Regions from separate parts of the Aerococcus viridans genome, predicted to be linked through region 2. Evidence: riboswitches for the same ligand, from Rfam matches in the RefSeq annotation. Region 2 holds a riboswitch; the other holds the start of a gene.
What was found. A riboswitch is a leader RNA that binds a small molecule or an ion and turns the genes downstream of it on or off. The one in region 2 is predicted to bind lysine.
Positions count from the first base shown of each region.

Region 1: another riboswitch for lysine. It lies ahead of dapA (4-hydroxy-tetrahydrodipicolinate synthase); the one in region 2 lies ahead of AWM76_RS06215 (ABC transporter permease subunit).

Region 1 covers NZ_CP014164.1:1,665,937-1,675,780, forward strand. Annotated here, with positions in the region: partial or broken gene AWM76_RS07880 (RNA-guided endonuclease TnpB family protein) at 1-766, shown strand, start outside; gene AWM76_RS07885 (hypothetical protein) at 1,237-1,605, opposite strand; gene AWM76_RS07890 (FUSC family protein) at 1,736-2,281, shown strand; gene alr (alanine racemase) at 2,457-3,620, shown strand; lysine riboswitch at 3,712-3,860, shown strand; gene dapA (4-hydroxy-tetrahydrodipicolinate synthase) at 4,030-4,920, shown strand; gene AWM76_RS07905 (helix-turn-helix domain-containing protein) at 5,043-5,912, shown strand; gene purB (adenylosuccinate lyase) at 6,171-7,472, opposite strand; gene AWM76_RS07915 (tetratricopeptide repeat protein) at 7,623-8,699, opposite strand; gene AWM76_RS07920 (AraC family transcriptional regulator) at 9,068-9,844, shown strand, end outside.
Region 2 covers NZ_CP014164.1:1,293,961-1,303,804, reverse strand. Annotated here, with positions in the region: gene AWM76_RS06240 (DUF2207 family protein) at 1-514, shown strand, start outside; gene AWM76_RS06235 (GGDEF domain-containing protein) at 871-1,932, shown strand; gene AWM76_RS06230 (DUF368 domain-containing protein) at 2,083-2,964, shown strand; gene AWM76_RS06225 (CHAD domain-containing protein) at 3,084-3,857, shown strand; gene AWM76_RS06220 (amino acid ABC transporter ATP-binding protein) at 4,100-4,858, opposite strand; gene AWM76_RS06215 (ABC transporter permease subunit) at 4,871-6,538, opposite strand; lysine riboswitch at 6,641-6,804, opposite strand; gene AWM76_RS06210 (cell division protein ZapA) at 7,067-7,630, shown strand; gene AWM76_RS06205 (CvpA family protein) at 7,670-8,227, shown strand; gene AWM76_RS06200 (endonuclease MutS2) at 8,361-9,844, shown strand, end outside.

The DNA.
Region 1 (9,844 bases), 370 kb from region 2:
TATCGATTATCTTCAACAATTTAGCCAGAATGCTTACAAGTTCGGTCAAGCTGAATTACGCTGTCGTAAGGGTAAGTGGTTCTTACACGTGTCCGCAAGTAAAGAGATAGACAGCCCAGATGAAACTAATATTCAACGGATTGTAGGCATTGACCGTGGTTTAAGACAGATACTAACTATTGCGGATGATACAGCTCATACTACCTTCTATTCGGGTAAAAGCTTGATGAAGAAAAGACGGCGTTTTAAGAAATTGCGCCAGTCCTTACAAGCGAAGAACACCAAATCAAGTCGTAGACGCCTTAAAACAATTGAAAGACGAGAGAACCGCTGGATGAATGATGTGAACCATCAATTATCAAAGACACTCGTTGACCGATACGGGGCCAATACCTTGTTTGTGGTGGAAGATCTTACGAACGTTACTTTTAACACGACTCACCACCGTAAGCAAGATGCACGGTATGAACACCATTCTTGGCGATTCTTCGATTTTGAAGAAAAGTTAATGTACAAAGCTTTAGAAAGTGGTTCGCAAGTTTTAAAAGTATCCGCACAATTTACGTCCCAACGTTGTCCGAAATGCGAATCAATTGATAGAGCTAATAGACAACAATATAAGCACTTGTTTACTTGTCAAAATTGTGGGTATCAATCAAATGATGACCGTGTGGCAGCTATCAATATTCAAGAATTGGGTCACCGATATCTGTCGAGTGAGAAAAACCCGCGGTTTGAAAAAGTTGTGCCAATACAAAATTATTAAACATAAAACAATATTCGGTAAGTGTCTACAGACCGCTTACTGATGGGGTGCCAGTCAACCATCCCTTAGTGTCTTTAAACGGTTGGAGATATTATATCGTTTGTACAACCACCATGTTTAGGACAAACTCTCTGTTTTAACAGAGAGTAGTTGATATTACAGGATCCTAACCACTTTCCATCTAAATACTAGTCTACTTATATACACGACGTGCCGGGTAAATGAAGAAACTCCTCCTAACGCTTCTTCCTATGACTTGCTGATTTGGTGTATCTGCCATTTCAATCGCTTCTCTTTTAAGAAACGACCAAAATAATACTGGTTACAAGTCCACCAATACCCTATTTTTCATTTTATGATGCCAAATATTTAAATGATAAGCTTCAAAAAGCACCCATCACGACAAATGAAGGGCGCTTTTTACTTTTATTCTAGTGTTTTATTTCTAATCGACTTCTGTCGCACCTTTTCTACTTAAAGATCATTTGGAAGAATTCGAAAACGCGCGGTCCGAGCAAGACTACTGCTAGGATGGCGAGGGCTAGAATAATCCATACCAGTACTTTGCGGGAGTGATTGCTTGAACCAGACCAAAAGTATTGTTTTTGTTTTTGTCTTTCGAAGAAGATTTCATTGGTGTCTAAGTCTTGGAAGGTTTCTTTTGGCACAGGTGTTTCCGCAAACGTTTCGACGTTAAATTCTGCAGTATCCTGTGTGAGTGTTGTCTCAGGGACTGAGGATTTAATGTCATCTGAAAAAGGATTTCCATACTTTTTTTGGTTATTCTTCTTCTCGCGTTCAAGCGCTTTTTTCGCTTGGCGATATGTTTGCCGCTTCACCTAGTGCACCACCTTTATTATTTAGTTCATTTTATCCAGTATTCCTAGTATAATCTATTTACAAGAAATTTCAAATTGTAGAGAAGGAGATTTTTTCATCTTTTCCTCTTAATTAAAGGAGCTTATTTCATTGAAACAAAGTTTTCATGTTGGTATGCGGACGCTAAAGACTTCCTTGAGTGTCTTTATGATTATCCTTATTTCTGCATTTATCCCTATTGACCCGCAAATTGCTGCTCTTTCAGCGGTATTTTCACAAAGGGCTGACGTCACTTTGTCGCTTTCTTTTGGTTTACGCAGAACCTTATCCATTGTTTGTGGGGCTTTTGCTTCATTAGTTTATATTTTTTTACATAAGTTATTGCCTGACCATTATTTGATTACTGCACTTTTAGGCGGTTTAGGTATTTTAATTACGATTCAAACTAACCTTCTCGTCAAGAATCCACAAGGGGTTATTGGTGGTAGCGCCACTTTCCTTGTCATTGTCTTCAATATTCCAGCGGACAATCAATATGTCTATGCCCTACTTCGGGTGTTAGATACCTTTTTGGGCGCCATTGTCGCTGTAAGTATCGAGTATATTTTCCCAAGAGAGCGAGTGGTTCCTTGGATCCTTACTTACAATAGTTATGTACCGAAATTCCTACAAATCTCTACCTCTGATGATGTTTAAATGATCACTAAGGTGAGCTTAAGATTGGACTAACTTAGCTTTTCCTTAAGTTAGAGACCCTTCTTTCGAGTTTTTACCCACAAGTGGTATAATAAATGAGAAGTGGAATGCGCGGTATTAACGTCATTTACTATCTATTTCGATCAATCCATGTGATTAAAGAGAGGTTTAAACTATGACCATTGGTTATCATCGCCCTAGTAAGGCCATCGTGTCTCTAGATGCGATTATTCATAATTATTTCGCTATTAAAAAGCATATCGGTAATAAAGCTGTTATGGCAGTTGTTAAGGCTGACGGCTATGGTTTAGGTGCTGTCAAAATAGCCGACGCACTCCAATCTCGCGGTGCCGACGGTTTTGCAGTCGCGGTTGCGGATGAAGCTTTAGAATTAAGGGACGCTGGGATTATTGCCCCTATCATGATTTTAGGCTTGACTGATCCAGACGACGCTTGGCTTTTAGCCAATTTAGAAATTGGTGTGACAGTGTCTAGCTTAGACTATTTAAAATACGCCAAGAAACATGATAAAGACTTTTCTCGCCTTCATCAATTGAATGTCCACCTTAAAGTGGATTCTGGAATGGGACGGATTGGCGTGCGGTCTGCTAAAGAAGCGCAAAAAATCATTGATTACATTGCCAAACATCCGAAGAAATTTAAGTTGGCTTCAGTCTTTACCCACTATGCTACAGCTGATTCCTTCACTGACCATGGTAAGGATAAGGTTCAAGCCCAATCTGACTTTTTTGAAAGTTTGCTTGGTCAATTGGACTACTCAGCATTAGGGTACACCCCCCTTTTCCATCAATCAAACTCTGCCTTAAGCCTGTGGTACCCGGAAAAAACGTTGGATGCTGCGCGACTTGGCCTGGGCTTATACGGATCCATCCCAAGTATGGAAGATGTGGCGTCGCCTGTTGATTTCAAGCAAGCATTGACCTTGGAAACGGAAATCATCTACGTCAAACAAATGCATGCGGGCGATACGATTTCCTACGGGGCTGATTATGTGGCCGGTACGGATGAATGGGTGGCTACCCTACCGATTGGCTATGCGGACGGCTGGCAAAGAAGTTATTTGGGCCTGGATGCCATTGTTGACGGCGAGCGGTGCCCGAGTGTGGGCCGGATTTGTATGGACCAGATGATTATTCGCCTACCCCATGAGATGCCTGTAGGCGCTAAAGTGACCTTAATTGGGACAAATGGCGGCCAAACTGTTGATGTAGTGGACGTTGCTAGTCACGCTGGAACGATTGCCCATGAAGTCTTGACGAATTTAGGCCAACGATTGCCCAGAGAATATACATCTAATAAGAAAAAGACAATGAAATAACGCTGTCGAAATCTAATAGTTTTTCCATTTAATCCTTGCCTTTAGTGGATAGTCATGTTAATTTTAAACTAACGATTATACAAATAGAAAGTATAGATATAGAGGATGCGCAACCAATCAGTAGCCGATGGTGAAAGGTGGTTGTGCCGAAATGCAGATTTTCTGTGTTGGGGGTAATACCTAAGAGGGTTATCCCTGTCAAACCTTAATGCCCATTAAGGTGCGGAGCGCTTGTCTTATGCTAGGGATTAAAAACTGTTAGGGTTATTGAATGCTATCAGTATTTTTTGACACGTTTTCCTAGGTAGACATAGAGTGATGCTCTTGTCTGCCTTTTTTTATACTCAAGCTATCTGATCGTTTTTTCATAAAGACAATTTCAAAGTGCGAACAATATAGGAGGATTCTCATGACAATTTTTAAAGGTTCTGCGGTAGCCATTGTTACCCCTTACGATAATTCATTAGAACAAAATATCAATTACGATGTGTTTGCGGAGTTGATTGAATTTCAAATTGAAAATGGTACAGATGCCATTGTCGTTGCCGGAACAACTGGTGAAGCTTCAACACAAACTGACGAAGAACAAGTTGAATTAGTAAAATTCTGCGTGGAAAAAGTCAATGGCCGTGTGCCCGTGATTGCTGGTGCTGGGTCTAATGACACTGCCCACGGAATCCAATTAACGAAAGACTGTGTAGCCGCAGGTGCAGATGCTATTCTTTCTGTAACGCCTTATTATTTAAAAACGAGCCAAGCTGGTTTATTGGCGCATTATAGTGCCATTGCAGATGCAGTAAAAACGACGCCTATTATCTTATATGATGTACCAGGACGTACAGGTATGTCTATTGCACCAAAAACATTGGCGGAACTTAAAAATATCGAAAACATTGTCGCCATTAAAGATGCAACTGGTGATTTAGCCAATGCAGTGGATGCGCGTTACCACGTTGGTCCTGATTTTGATGTGTACTCTGGAAACGACGATACGGTTATTCCATTAATGAGTTTGGGTGGCCAAGGGGTGATTTCTGTTTTGGCTAACATTGCACCAAAACAAGTACATGAAATGACTCATTATGCCTTAAATGGCGACTTTAAAAAAGCGGCTGAAATTCAAACGACTTTTAAACCGTTAATCGACATTTTATTCAGTGAACCAAATCCAATTCCAATCAAAAAAGCTATGTCTATGCTTGGTTTCGATACAGGTTCAGTGCGTCTACCACTAGTCCCTGCTCAAGAGGAAACAGTGGCTGCACTAGAAGCTGAAATGAAACGATTGAATTTGCTATAGTCTTTTCAATTCTGAAGTAAATTGTGGTATATTAAAGGGTGTGTAACTTATGAGTGCACGCTCTTTCTTTTATTGCAGCTGATAAGTGATAGATTGAATATGTAAAATAGGAGTTTTGATTTATGCCAACTGGAACACCACCATTTCGAATCAAACTAAAAAAAGTTGATCAGCAAATGGTTGACATTTATAATCGTTCTTCTTTCCATCGAAACGAACTCTTGATTCCCCTTAGACCCTTCTCTATTGAGTTAGCCGACAAGAAAATTGACATCTCTGTGCGTCAAATTGTTGTCTTACCTGAACCGATTATGAGATGGTTAATCTTACCGGAAAAAGACTGTGGTCCTCACGTTGACGACCACAAACCAACAGAAGAAAAAATATATGCCTATATTTTATCCCTAGGTGAACCTTACCTAGATGCTATTGCCAATGATTTTGTGGAAACACCTGAAGTTAAACACATTTTTGATGAACCCCATGTCTTCAGTTTCTCATTTGTCACTTGGCAACATCTACTACAAACTTTGATTCAATTACAGTTGGAATTGAAACGACCTGAAGACAACATTCAAAAGAAAATGATCTTTAGTATTGTATCGACCATATTCCTTGAATTGTGTCGACTTTCTTCTGCTTCAAACCAAAACCGGTTAGAGATGTCTGAAAGAGAGATTTTAGCCTACGAGATTAAACATTTTATTGTTGATTCCTACCGAAAAGACCTAACCCTTCAAGACATCGCAGACAAGTTTGACATTTCAACGTCAACTGTCAACCGGGTATTCCAGCCTTACTTCCATTCAACCATTTACCAATTCATCTTGGACTTGCGGTTGGGCTATGCCTATACCCTGATTGAAAATGGTTTGTCTATCACGGAGTCATGGCAAAAAGCTGGCTTTAATGATTATAGTAACTTCTATAGAGCCTTTATTAAGCATTATCATATTAGACCGCATCAGGTACCAAAAAAAGGAGACTCATAAGGATCTCCTTTTTTTATAGATTTATAGATTTATAGATTTATAGATTTATTGATTTCAGTCGTCGGCTGTCTCTTTACCTATCATAGCCCTAAAAGCAGTGGTACCACCCTCAGTCCAGGATCGGACAAAATAGTGCTGAATCATGCTACTTGCAACAACTTTTTTCATACATCAAACAAAAAGTTCACGGCACTTGCCCTAATCTGGGTTAAGTACCGTGAGCTTTTTTGTATATAGTCATTGAATTTTGCTAATAATCTAATCTTCTACTAGTCCTAATTTTTTGAAGATGTCATCCACTTTTTGGATGTGGTAATGGTAGTCAAAGGCGTCATCAATAGCTGCTTGATCTAGGTGACTAGTGATTTCTTCATTGGCTTCTACAAGCCCTTTAAAGTGCTTGCCTTCGTCCCAAGCGATTGCTGTTAATGGTTGAACTAAATCGTAGGCTGCTTCGCGTGATAAGCCTGCATCAACCAATTTTAGCAATACACGTTGTGAGTAGATTAAACCGTGAGTAGCATCCATGTTGCGTTTCATATTTTCAGGGAAGACGGTGAGTTTTTCCATAATGTTTGCGAAACGATTTAACATATAATCTACTAAGATTGTTGTATCTGGTAGAATAATCCGTTCAGCAGATGAATGAGAGATATCTCTTTCATGCCATAAAGTCACGTTTTCATAGGCAGTCATGACGTGACCACGAACGACACGGGCTAATCCAGCCATGTTTTCTGAACCGATTGGGTTACGCTTATGTGGCATAGCGCTTGAACCTTTTTGCCCTTTTGCAAAGAATTCTTCCACTTCCCGCGTTTCCGATTTTTGTAGCGAACGGACTTCTGTCGCAATATTTTCTATCATTGTAGCAATTAAAGCGAGTGATGAAATATATTCAGCGTGTAGGTCACGTGGTAAGATTTGAGTTGAAATCTCTTGTGGGTTAATGCCTAAGTGTTCACATACATAAGTTTCAATAAATGGCGGTACATTGGCGTAAGTACCTACTGCACCAGAAATTTTACCTGCTTCAACACCTCGCGCAGCTGCTTCAAATCGTTGGATATTTCGTTTACATTCTGAATACCAACGTGCTATTTTCAAACCAAAAGTCGTTGGTTCAGCATGAACACCATGGGTGCGGCCCATTGTAACCGTGTATTTATGTTCAATCGCACGTGCTTTTAACACCTGCAAGAATCGGTCTAAATCTTTACGAATTAAATCATTTGCTTGTTTTAATTGGTAACCTTGAGCTGTATCCACAACATCAGTAGACGTTAAGCCATAATGCACCCATTTACGTTCTTCGCCCAATGATTCAGACACATTACGGGTAAAGGCAACCACATCATGACGGGTGTCTTTTTCAATTTCTTCCACTCGTTTTGTATCAAAAGTGGCCTTTTCACGAATAGCTTGCGCATCCTCTTTAGGGACTTCCCCTAAGGCTGCCCATGCCTCTGTTGCAAGAATTTCAACTTCCAACCAAGAGGCATATTTATTTTCTTGTGACCAGATTTGCCCCATTTCAGGACGGGTATATCTAGGTATCATAACATTCTCCTTTATTGCACGCGCTCAATTTTTGTACGCAACAATTATATCACATGCCAGCTTTCTGGCAGTGATTATTTTTCGCAAAAAAAAAAAAGACGAGTCCCATTATTGAATCTCAAATTGGTCTCGTCTCTGTAATTTTTATGGCTAATGGTGATCGTGATCATAGTCCAATTCTTCCATCAATAAATCAGGGTGGTCAGCTTCTAGTTGGTCTAAAACTGCCGTCACTTGCGGGTCAACATTGCCTAAAATATCTTCATAAATGGCTAAATATTCGTAGGCCGCTTCATATTGGCCGTGCTCATTAAAGCGGAATGCTGCTTCTTTTAAAGCTGTTAACATATCCACGGATGGGTAGTCGTTTAAGCCCAGATCCTCAAGGAAGGCTTCTTGTTCCTTACCTTCAAGAATTTCTGGCCACTCACGGTCTAATTCTGCTAAGACTTCTAAACCTGCTCTGGCATTATCATTTTCATTCCACATAAGGGAAATATGGTATAACATGTAGGCTTTCTCAAAGTCTTCTTTACGGTAGTAGAAGTCCCCGATTAAAGCAAACCCATAAGCTAGGTCCTCTACTCTAAGTGAATAACTCAAACCATTAAGAACGGTTGGGTAAGACATCCCGTACTGTTCCATTTCTTGGTATAGTTCCGCTAAGGCGTAGATAGTGTCTACATCATAGGGATTCCATAATAAGGCTTGTTGGTATGAGTCAATCGCTTCACGCCATTCATTGGCTTGAATTTGCACTTTGGCATACTCCACATACATACCCGCATAATCGCGCGTAGTTGGTGATAATTCTAAACCTGTATCATTATTATAGATAAATTGGAAAAGATCTAGTTCATCATAAATACTTAAATTTTTAATATTTTTCTTAGGTGTGAATTGGTCGAAATCGTCTTCCATCCGGCGAATGTATAATGACATTTCAAAATTAGCACGGACTGGGTCGACTGCCGTAATGTTGCGAATGCGTTTAACGAATTCGGCATCATCTTGCATTTTAATTTCAGCAATCATTTGATTGTAATCTGTTGATTGATTCGGGAATTTTTCCGCCATCACTTCATTGAAGGCTTTAATAAAAGCTTCATCGCTGGTGTGTTTGTGGTTATCTCTTAAAATTTTAGAGATAACTTGAATGCAGTAGCTGTAATCATCAGTTGGCACAGCTTGAATTCTTTGTATAAGTTTTTCTTGGTCCTTATCCATAAGCTCGTCTCCTAAAGCAATAAATTTCAGCATAAAATAAGTTCTTCATTACACCAAAATTTATTGTACTGTTTTTTTTGTGCTATTGAAACCAAAAAGCCTTTAAAATACTCTTTCATTTTTGATTTTAAAGTTGCGCAGTGTTGAAAATTGTATTTTTCCTGACTGTTGTAAAATACTGTATCGCATGAGATTAAAACTGGCATTGGTTATCAAAGGCCTTATTTTTCCTTAAATTATAACATATATTACAGATTTTTTACGGCACAATCCCTTTCTTAAAATTAAATTATAAAAAGCCTTGAAACCGCTTGTAGAAGTTTAGTACACTATAGACATAAGTTAAATATTGCAAAGTATAAATTATTATGACGAAAGTTAAATTAGAAGGTGAACTCTTGGAAGCAATTGCCGTTAATACATTTCAGAAACATTTATCTCTTAGCTATCATGATGAACGACGCACAATGATGCTTAAATCTTATAATAATATCCCTTCACTTGAGCAAATTGGTATGGATCTTGCAGAATACTCTAGTATTACTGCTAGTATGCATTATCATGACCATTTTGAAATTCTATTCTACTTAGGTAATCAATGTCAGTTTATCGTAAATGATATCAGTTACACACTTTACAATGGTGATATTATGATTATTCCACCTAACATTCCGCATTTAATGACTAGTGAAGAAGGTATTAATAATACCCGTTTTAGCTGCATGGTACCTGAGAAGTTGATTCATCAATATGCTATGGTAAATGATAATCTTTATGAAGATATTATTCGCTTTTATAATGAACCGGGGCATTACCGTTTAGATAAAGAAAATCTGGATAAGATAATTACTCATTTAAATAAAATTCTTACTTATAGTGATGAAGAAGTAGAAGAAACTACCTTCGCAACTGCTTTTCACCTATACCATTCATTGATGAACGTCTACCATGCGAAGAAAATCCCGTCTATGTCTGGTGATTATAAAGAGGACAAACACTTTAGTCACATCATCTACTATATCGATCAACACTTTAAAGAATCTGACTTACAATTAGACCGGATTACAAAAGTATTTGATATTTCGCCATATTATTTATCAAAACTATTCCGTAAAGAAATGAACCAAAACTTCCACGAATATTTG
Region 2 (9,844 bases):
GGCCTATGAACGAGCCTTAGATTCTTATTCATCAGATTATTTGGAAGAAAATGGTTACACTTTTGTCGGCTTAACAGCCAAATCACGTCGTGAAAAAAGCGACTTAGATATCGCCCATGAAGTGGCAGGTGTCGCTTATACAGATAAAGGCTTTGAGTTACGCGATAATATCGTGAAATTCAAAAACTATCTGTTAGACTTCTCATTACTAAATGAGCGTCAAACCAATGAAGTTGCCTTATGGGATGAATTAATGATTTATGCGGGTGCTTTTGGTATTGCTGATGAAGTGGAAGAAGAATTCCGTAAGATTTATCCTGAATATGCTGAAATCTCAACTTACTCAGATGCACCATTCTTCTACTACGCATACTATGGTTCAATGCTTAACAGATCTTATTCAGACGGTCATAGCGCTGCAACAGCTTCTTCATCATCTGGTGGAGGGGGCGGTACCAGCTTTGGTGGTGGTGGTGGTTCCTTCGGTGGAGGTGGCGGCGGCGGTGTTCGCTAGTCTGTCACAATATAAATGCGAACAATAATTGTATTAGCCAACTAGACTTGTTTTAGTTGGCTTTTTTATTTACGAATAATTTCAAACATTCATACCAGGATTTCCAATAATATAACTTATTATCCTTAATTAAGTGTAAGGTTTAGCCAAATTAAAAAATGAATGTCTAATAATTAAGGAATGGATAAATTTCCAAGAGTTTTCTCTCATGAAAAGTATTTTAGTTTTTTCCAACCGACCAATTGTGATATATTTAGTGGAATGAGTTTTCGTGTGAAGACAGGACTAAATAAAAATTTTAAGGTAATATTTTGAATTAGGAATATTATACACATTAATGAATATAGGAGGATAGCATGATTGTAAATGTCTTAGCAAATATGGCAATTATTTTTATGGATATTTATTTTGTTTGGCGCTGGCGATATAGTATTGAGAAAAGACGAAATCCAATCAACAACCGTAACCTCTTTATTGGCTTACAAACGGCAGCGGGTATTTGCTTGATGATGTCATCCTTTATCTTTGAAGGTGTGCGTTTTGACTTCAGGCCGGCGCTATTCGCCTATACCATGGTGTATTTGGATAAGGAAATTGCCCATCCGACAATAGTCTTGGTTGCGATTTGTCGTTTTTTCTTTGGCGACCTAACCTTGTCCAGTTTAAACCTCTTAATCGCCTTAGCCTATATTTTGCTCAGTTTAGGTGTCTTTGACCGTATTAAAGCCAAACATTCAGAGTTCTTCCAACTATGTTTCTTAGTGATTATGGCTATTGTCATTACTGTGCCGTTATCCTCTATTCGATTAGAAGATCCCTTCCAAATATTCTCAGCTTACCTATTGTTGGCTGTTTTGTCATTGTTATTCATATACGTTTCCTACCAATTCACCAACGATCTAGACAAACTATACCAATCCTCAGTGCACGACAGCCTAACGGCCCTCTATAACGCCCGAAAATTAGAAGAAGACCTTAGGAAAATTTCAGAAAATAATGATTCCTATTCCCTATTAGTTCTTGATATTGATAATTTCAAAAAGTTAAATGATACCTATGGTCATCTTGTGGGCGATAAGGCACTGGAAGAAATAGGCACCGTGTTAAATAATTTAAAGTCCGATTTATTCGATTGTTACCGGTATGGTGGGGAAGAATTCGTGAGTTTAGTCTTTGACTGTACTGGACAAAAAACGCTGGATTTAGCCGAATCTATCCATGAAAGGATTGCTGAAATGCCGCTATTTAGTGAAGAGGGCGAGCCTTTAAAGATTACGGTGTCAATTGGTGTGGCCCATAGAAATCCGCATGAAGATATGAAAAGTACCTTATTGCGGGCTGACCAAGCCTTATATCAAGCGAAACACCGAGGGAAGAACCAGATGGTGAGCGCTATAGGCGAGTTGGGTGTTGATTAATTGATTATTTCCAACTGGAACTTTCATTTTTTTTAGCCTCAAACGATGATTCTCAGACCAAAGATTGATACAATTAGTATTAGATAAGACTATACTGGACTCGTCTTATTGAACTGTCTAGTAAAAAAAGGAATTGAAAGAGGAGAATAAATGAATAATAAAAAAGATGCCGTCTTTTCGGCAGATTGGTTTATCCGTGTTCTGAAGGGTGCAGCTGTTGGAATAGGAGGAATTCTACCAGGTCTTTCAGGTGGAGTCCTAGCTGTCATTTTCGGCTTGTACGATCAAATTATTAATTTTTTAGCTAATATTACGGAAAACTTCTGGAAAAATGTCCGTTACTTTATGCCAGTTGGGATTGGTTTCTTATTAGGAATATTGGTATTTTCAATTTTCGTTGAAAAAGCTTTTGGACTTTACGCAGCTATTTTTATTACCTTATTTATCGGCTTCGTAGTGGGGACTTTACCATCACTATTTAAGTCGGCTGGAAAAGAAGGGCGCAGTACATCTGACTTAACCTTGCTTGCAGTAACCGCAGTCATCATTTTCTTGATCATGTTCTTAGGTGGTCAAGGGATTACACAAGTACAACCATCATTTATCGCCTGGGTATTATCAGGTGCTTTGATTGGTTTAGGGGTTATTATACCAGGGATGAGTCCCTCAAATTTCTTAATTTATTTTGGTTTATATGACAAAATGGCCGCTGGTATTGCAGCTCTTGATTTTTCAGTCATTATTCCATTAGGATTAGGTGGATTACTATGTGTCATTGGTTTAGCGAAGGCTGCTGAATGGGCCTTCAAGCATTACTACTCTAAAATGTACCACCTTATTTTAGGGACTGTAATTGGTTCATCGATTGCCTTATTCCCAACACAAGTATTTCCAGGTTTCTCAGCTGAAGGTTTAGCAAATTCTGGTTTATCATTCATGAATACATTGATTTGGTGTATGATTGCCTTTGTATTAGGGACAATCTTTTCATTATGGTTCTCAAAAATTGAAGAAAAATATTCAAATGACTAAATCATCTAAAAACAGGCACTTCCTTTTGTGGGGAGTGCCTGTTTCGTTTTACGGATAATAATTTATTTTGTATAATGAAATTATATGAAAAGGAATTCCTAGGGAAGGGAGTGTTTTGAATGAATAAACGGCATGATGTATTTAGAAAGCAGATAAATAAGATATCGCGCTTATATCTAGATTATCAGAACAACCCATTTTCCGATAAACTAGTCCACGATTTGCGTGTTTCAATTCGAGAATTACGTGGTCTACTTAACTTTATAAAAAAACGTATGGACAAAGACCATTATAACAAGTTGAACCAGCAATTGGGTGCAGCAGCACGCGTATTTGGACCCCTTCGTGAATTGGATGTGCTTTATGCATATTGCGAAGATTATGCAGTAAATCATCCTGAAACTAGCGAGGCTTATTACCAGCTATTTAACACCTTCGTGAAAGAACGGCGGATAGAAATGAACCGGACTTTTAATAAGGGCAATAGCGCCACCATTCAGCAGGCTATTGAGGATGCGAAAGAAATCCTTGAACTCGACCTATTTAAAAATAAGAAAGACTGGAAAAAGTATACGCTTAAGCGCCTGAAAAAGAAGGATAAAAAATTGCGATACGCCTTTAAGACAGTGGATATTTCTGACTACGAGGCAGTCCACGAAATTAGAAAGAGCGCCAAGAAGGTGCGGTATGCAGCCACTTATTTCGACGAGACGGTCTCTAAAGACTTAAACCAATACAGAGAAGAAGCCAAGGCCATTCAATCTGAATTCGGTGAAATTACAGATGCGCATGTCAATTATGATCTACTGACAGCATACACAGATAAAGTGAAAGATGAAAATGTGCGTGATTTATTAATTCATATTCGCGATGATATCGAATTCGGTGAATAGATTTAAGCATAAGATAATACACAAAAAGCAGTTGGATTTCCCAACTGCTTTTTGTGATTTTTTGCTATTTGAAAGTATGTAGCACCTTGCACCCTCATTCAAAATCGAGCGACTCGCACCTTACATAGTCGAGTTCAAAATGTCAGACTTCGCTGACACTTCACCAAATCCTTCAATATCTTTCAGATATAGAAGAATTTGTTACAGTACGGCTAGTCTAAGCGACATTTTTACCATCCAGTTTAAAATCTTTCGTTTGCGTATCTTGTCAAGAAGGCTTTTGTTCTTTCTTGTTTCGGGGTATCGATGACCTCTTTGGCTGGACCTTGTTCGACGATGACACCTTTGTCCATGAAGACGATATTGGTTGATACGTCACGGGCGAAGGCCATTTCGTGGGTTACAACGATCATTGTTAGACCTTCTGCTGCTAATTGGGTCATTGTTTCCAATACTTCCCCAACCATTTCTGGGTCAAGGGCAGATGTAGGCTCATCGAATAGTAATACTTCTGGGTCCATTGAAAGGGCACGGGCAATCGCGACACGCTGTTGTTGTCCACCAGATAGTTGCTCAGGGCGGGCGTCACGGTAAGGTGCCATACCGACCTTTTCAAGGTTCTTAAGGGCAACTGCTTCTGCTTCAGCCTGACTACGACCTAAGATTTTACGTTGGCCAACTGTACAGTTTTCTAGGGCTGTACAGTTTTTAAATAGGTTGAATGATTGGAATACCATACCAACTTGGGTACGGTATTTATTAATGTTCATTTTCTTCCCGTTTAAAATCGATTGACCGTGGTATAAAATGTCGCCGCCAGTTGGTTCTTCAAGTAGGTTTAAGCAACGTAGTAGGGTAGATTTACCTGATCCAGATGAACCAATAATAGAGGTTACTTGTCCTGGGCGTACTTGGAAGTCGATATCACGTAGGACCAAGTTTTCCCCAAAACGTTTTTCTAAATGTTGTACATTTAAGATTAATTGATCTTGGTTTTGCATGTCATTTTCCTCCTATTGTTCTCTTTGACCGTTGATTACTGTATTCGTGCTAGATTCATAGACATGGTAAGTCTTTTTGCCTGCCATACGATTTTCGATGAAATTCAAAACACGAGTTGTTGTAAAAGTTAAGACGAAGTAGATAATCGCTGTAATTAGGAATGTTTGGAAGGTTAGGTACGTTGAACCAGCAGCTGATTTCGTTACAAAGAATAACTCAGTTACTGCGATAACATTCAATACAGACGTATCTTTAATATTGATCACAAATTCGTTACCTAAAGCTGGTAAGATTGACCGAATAGCTTGTGGCAAAACGATTGTCGTCATTGTTTGGTAGTGGTTCATACCAATGGCACGAGCGGCCTCAGTCTGGCCTTTATCCACTGAGGTAATCCCACCACGGATCACTTCGGCAAGATAAGCACCAGTGTTAATCGACACAATTAGTAAGGCTGCAAACATAGTAGACATTTGGAAATTGAAGAATAGTCTTGAACCATAGAAAATCATCATAGCTTGTACCATCATTGGTGTACCACGGAAAATTTCAATGTAGGCCGCAATCACAAAGTCGAATAATTTATAGAAGAAGTAGGCAACTGGTTTTTGATCGCGACGAACGATTAATGAACGGTAGATAGCAATCAATAAACCAATGACAAATCCCATAATTGTCGAGCTTAACGCGATAAACATAGTGTTACCAGCACCAGTTAGAAATTGGGAACCGTAAGTATCCCAAATGCCCGCAACTTCAGACCAGAAACCAGCACTTTCACCGCGCTCGTTCAAGTTCACCATATCTTCCATTAATTGGTCACGGTCAGCGGTTGGAATAGTTGCTAAGGCTTGGTTCATAATGTTGGTTAATGGAGAATCTTTTCTGGCTGCAACAGCAATATCAGAAGTGACTTCACCTAAGTCAAATCCTTGACCCTCAGCAAACTCAACGTATGTTAAGTCAGGGTTAGCAGCTACAGCAGCCATGGCACCTGGTTTTTCAGATACATAGGCGTCAACTGAACCAGCAGTTAAAGCAGTAATCATCGTTGGGAATGAATCTAGGGCAGTGGCTTGAGTTACGTCAGGGATTTGCGGAATTAAATCATAATGGAATGTATTTAATTGACCAGTAACAGTTGTGCCAGCGAAATCTTCTAGCGATGTAGCATCTGCGTATTCACTGTCAGCCATAGTTACAAGCACGATATCTGAAGAATAGTAAGAATTTGAGAAGTCCATTTGTTGTAGACGTTCTGGTGTTGGTGACATACCGGCAATAATCACGTCAATCATGCCAGATTCAAGTGCAGGTGGTAGACCGTCCCACTCTAACTTAACAATTTCAAGTTCTAAACCTAGTGAATCAGCTAGACGTTTAGCGATTTGTACGTCATAACCGTTTGCATATTCACCGTCAGAGTTTGAAATAGGGACTGCACCGTCCGCGTCAGACGTTTGCGACCAGTTGAAGGGCGCATAGTTGGCTTCCATCCCAACACGTAGGACGCCTTCTGTGTCTAAACCTTCAGCTAATGCTTCTTGGTCAACCTCAATTGTTGTGCCGACTTCACTCGCTTCAACAAAAGCGGATGTTGGGCCAACGATGGCCAATATGATGGTCAAAATAGCAATCAAAGCTTTTTGCCAAGTGTTACTTACTTGATGATTTTTCATAATAATACCTCCCGAAAATAATAAAAAGCCTCTACAGCAATAAATTGCAATAGAGGCTTCCCTTTGTACGCAGTAAGACTAGACTAGTCTTACGGTCGTTACTCCTAGGATAGCGCATCACTTGGTTAAGTGACAGTCATAAACATTTTTTGTTTATGCCCAATACTTTAACTTGGGGTTAAAATATTTCGGCGAATATTCCTTTCCATACTTTCAACGCTCCCGCTCGGGTATGTACTGATAAGCTCCGCACCTCTATCTCAATATATCGTATTTCATCATACACGAAGAATATTGACTTGTCATGAAAATCTGATTAAATCTTTTATAACAGCTTAAAATCATTGCAATTTTTCTACCTTTTTGATCATTAAAAGCAGATAGTGGCTAGGTCTAGCCATTATTCGGGATAAATGGTAAAATATCTTAGATTATGGAAGCTAGGTGGAACGAAAGTCGTTAAGACGCGACCTTTCTATTGCATCTACAAACATTTAACGCACAGTATAAAAAGTTGGAGTGACAAATATGTCGAATGAAGAAAAAAACAGAGTAATAGCGAAATTGGGCTATCACAAATTTACCATCAAGAGTCATAAAACAAGTGAACATATTCAACAAGTGAGCCGTGATATCAACCAATTACTTGCTGATATCAGTAAAAAGAATCCCAATATGTCAATGGAAGAGATGGCTTTATTAGTAGCGTTAAACATCCAATCGGATAATGTGGATTTACAAGCACAAATGGCTGTAAAATCTAAAGAAAACGCTGATTTAATGGTCCGTGTCAAATCAATGGAGCAAACCATGGGTACATTGGTGAAAGAAATTGCTGAAATAGAAAAAGAAAAGATGCGTGAAGCACAAGAAAAGAAGCAATCCCAAACACCATCAAAAGGGAAGAAAAACCAGGGACAAGCTAAATCGTCAGTAAAAAGACCACCACAAACAAAAGCAAGTGGAAAACAAACACCATCACAGGCTGACTTAGATAAAGAAATTCCTGAAATTAGCCAACCTAGTTTGAAGTCCAGTGTGAACACAGCCTCAAAACAATTGGGTCGTTTGCGTCAAACACCGAGATCTTAGGCGATTGATAGAAAATATGGGTATCAATGGGAGGAAAGCATGACAAGTTTTTTGATTTTATTATTTTTTATACTTAGCATAGGTGTTGGTGTCTACCGAGGGGCTATACTACAAGGCATTCATTCACTAGGTCTGTTGGTCGCGTATTTGTTTGCTGTTTTGTTCTATCAAAACCTAGTTGACCGTGTGTCCTTATGGGTACCTTATGTAGGTTTAGATATTAAAAATACCTTTGTCTATTATCCAGTAGCTTTATTACAAAATATGGATATTATTTACTTTAGACTAGTTGCTTTGTTAGCCATTATCTTGCTTGTCTGGATTGTTACTAAATTTATTGCTTTTGGCTTAAGAGACTTGAAATTTAAAGAAATGGATATTCAATGGAACGGTATTTTGGGCGGCTTATTTGGTTTCTTCTCAGCTTGGTTCTGGTCATTCTTTATTTTAATGTTTATGTCAGTTTTAACCTTTGAAGGGGTGCAAACAGCCTTAGCCAATTCATCAATTGCCGACTTTATTATCTTGAATACCCCAATCTTATCTGGCCAGGTATTCAACATCCTATTACAAGGATTAGGCAACTTACCATTTTAAAAACTTGAAAATATATGCCTTTGCGTACTGCGCACCGTGGCAATTGATATGGCTGTGATAATTGATCACGGCCTATTTACTACTTAAGAAGACTTTATAATCGTTCCTGATAACAATAGAAGGAGGACAAATTTTGAATCCTAAAATATTTCAAACCTTAGAATTTGAGAAAATACAACAACAAGTAGCAAAAGAAACCCGAACTGAAATAGGAAAAATCCAAGCTTTAAATTTAAAACCAAGTGCAGAAGCGGAAGAAATCGAACAAGCCTTACAAAGTGTTGACGATGTAAAACGCTTGTTTGAATTAGACAAACGGATCCCAGTCAGCCAACTAATCAACGTAAAACCATTCTTAAAACGATTGGATATTGGTGCTGACTTAAACGGGAAAGAATTAGCTGCAGTAGGCCGGGTCTTACGGGCATCTGGTGAGGTTTCTAACTTCTTTAGTAAACTAAAAGAAGCGAAAGTTGAATTAATGCAATTATATTCAATAGCGGATGACTTTATTGATATGCGGGACTTGATGCGTAAAATGCAAAATGCTATCGCAGATGATGGGTCAGTCTATGACAATGCCTCGTCAACTTTACATGGCTTAAGACAAGGAATCAAACGTGAAGAAGCAGGTATCCGTGTCAAACTAGACCATATCATCCGGTCTAATAAAGCCTCCTATTTAAGTGAGGCCATCATTACTATCCGTAACAACCGCTTTGTTATTCCGGTTAAACAAGAATATCGCAATGCCTTTGGTGGGGTAGTTCATGACCAATCGTCATCAGGACAAACACTCTATATTGAACCGCAAACAGTTTTAGATGCGAATAACCACTTACGGTCCCTGCAAGTCCAAGAAGACGAGGAAATTAAACGTATTTTCCAAGAGCTATCTGCAGAATTAGCCCCTTACACTAGTGAAATTGCTGAAAATAATCAACGTCTTGGAGATTTGGACTTGATTCAAGCTAAATTCTTCTTTGCCCGTGAAATTGGGGCTAACCGACCGATTTTAGCAAATGAATCTGAACGTATTGACTTGAAAGAGGCTAGACATCCCTTATTAGACCGCAAATCAGTAGTCGCAAATGACATTCATTTTAGCCACGAATACAATATGATTGTTATTACAGGGCCAAATACTGGTGGTAAAACCATTACCTTGAAAACAGTCGGTCTACTGCAATTAATGGCACAATCAGGCTTGTATATCACAGCCAAGGCAGATTCACGGGTAGAAATCTTCAATGAGATTTTTGCGGATATTGGTGACGAACAGTCCATTGAACAAAGTTTATCAACGTTCTCGGGCCATATGACCAATATTATTCGTATTGTTGAGGCTGCGGACGAACATTCGTTAGTTTTAATCGATGAGTTGGGTTCTGGTACCGACCCTCAAGAAGGGGCAGCCATCGCCATCGCGGTATTGAACCGTTTTGCCTTCCTAAATGCAAGAGTAATGGCCACTACCCATTACCCTGAACTGAAAACTTACGCCTACGAACATCCTGGGGCCATCAATGCTTCGATGGAATTTAATGAAATTACCTTGGAACCGACTTATAAATTGCTGATTGGGGTGCCCGGTCGCTCTAACGCCTTTGATATCTC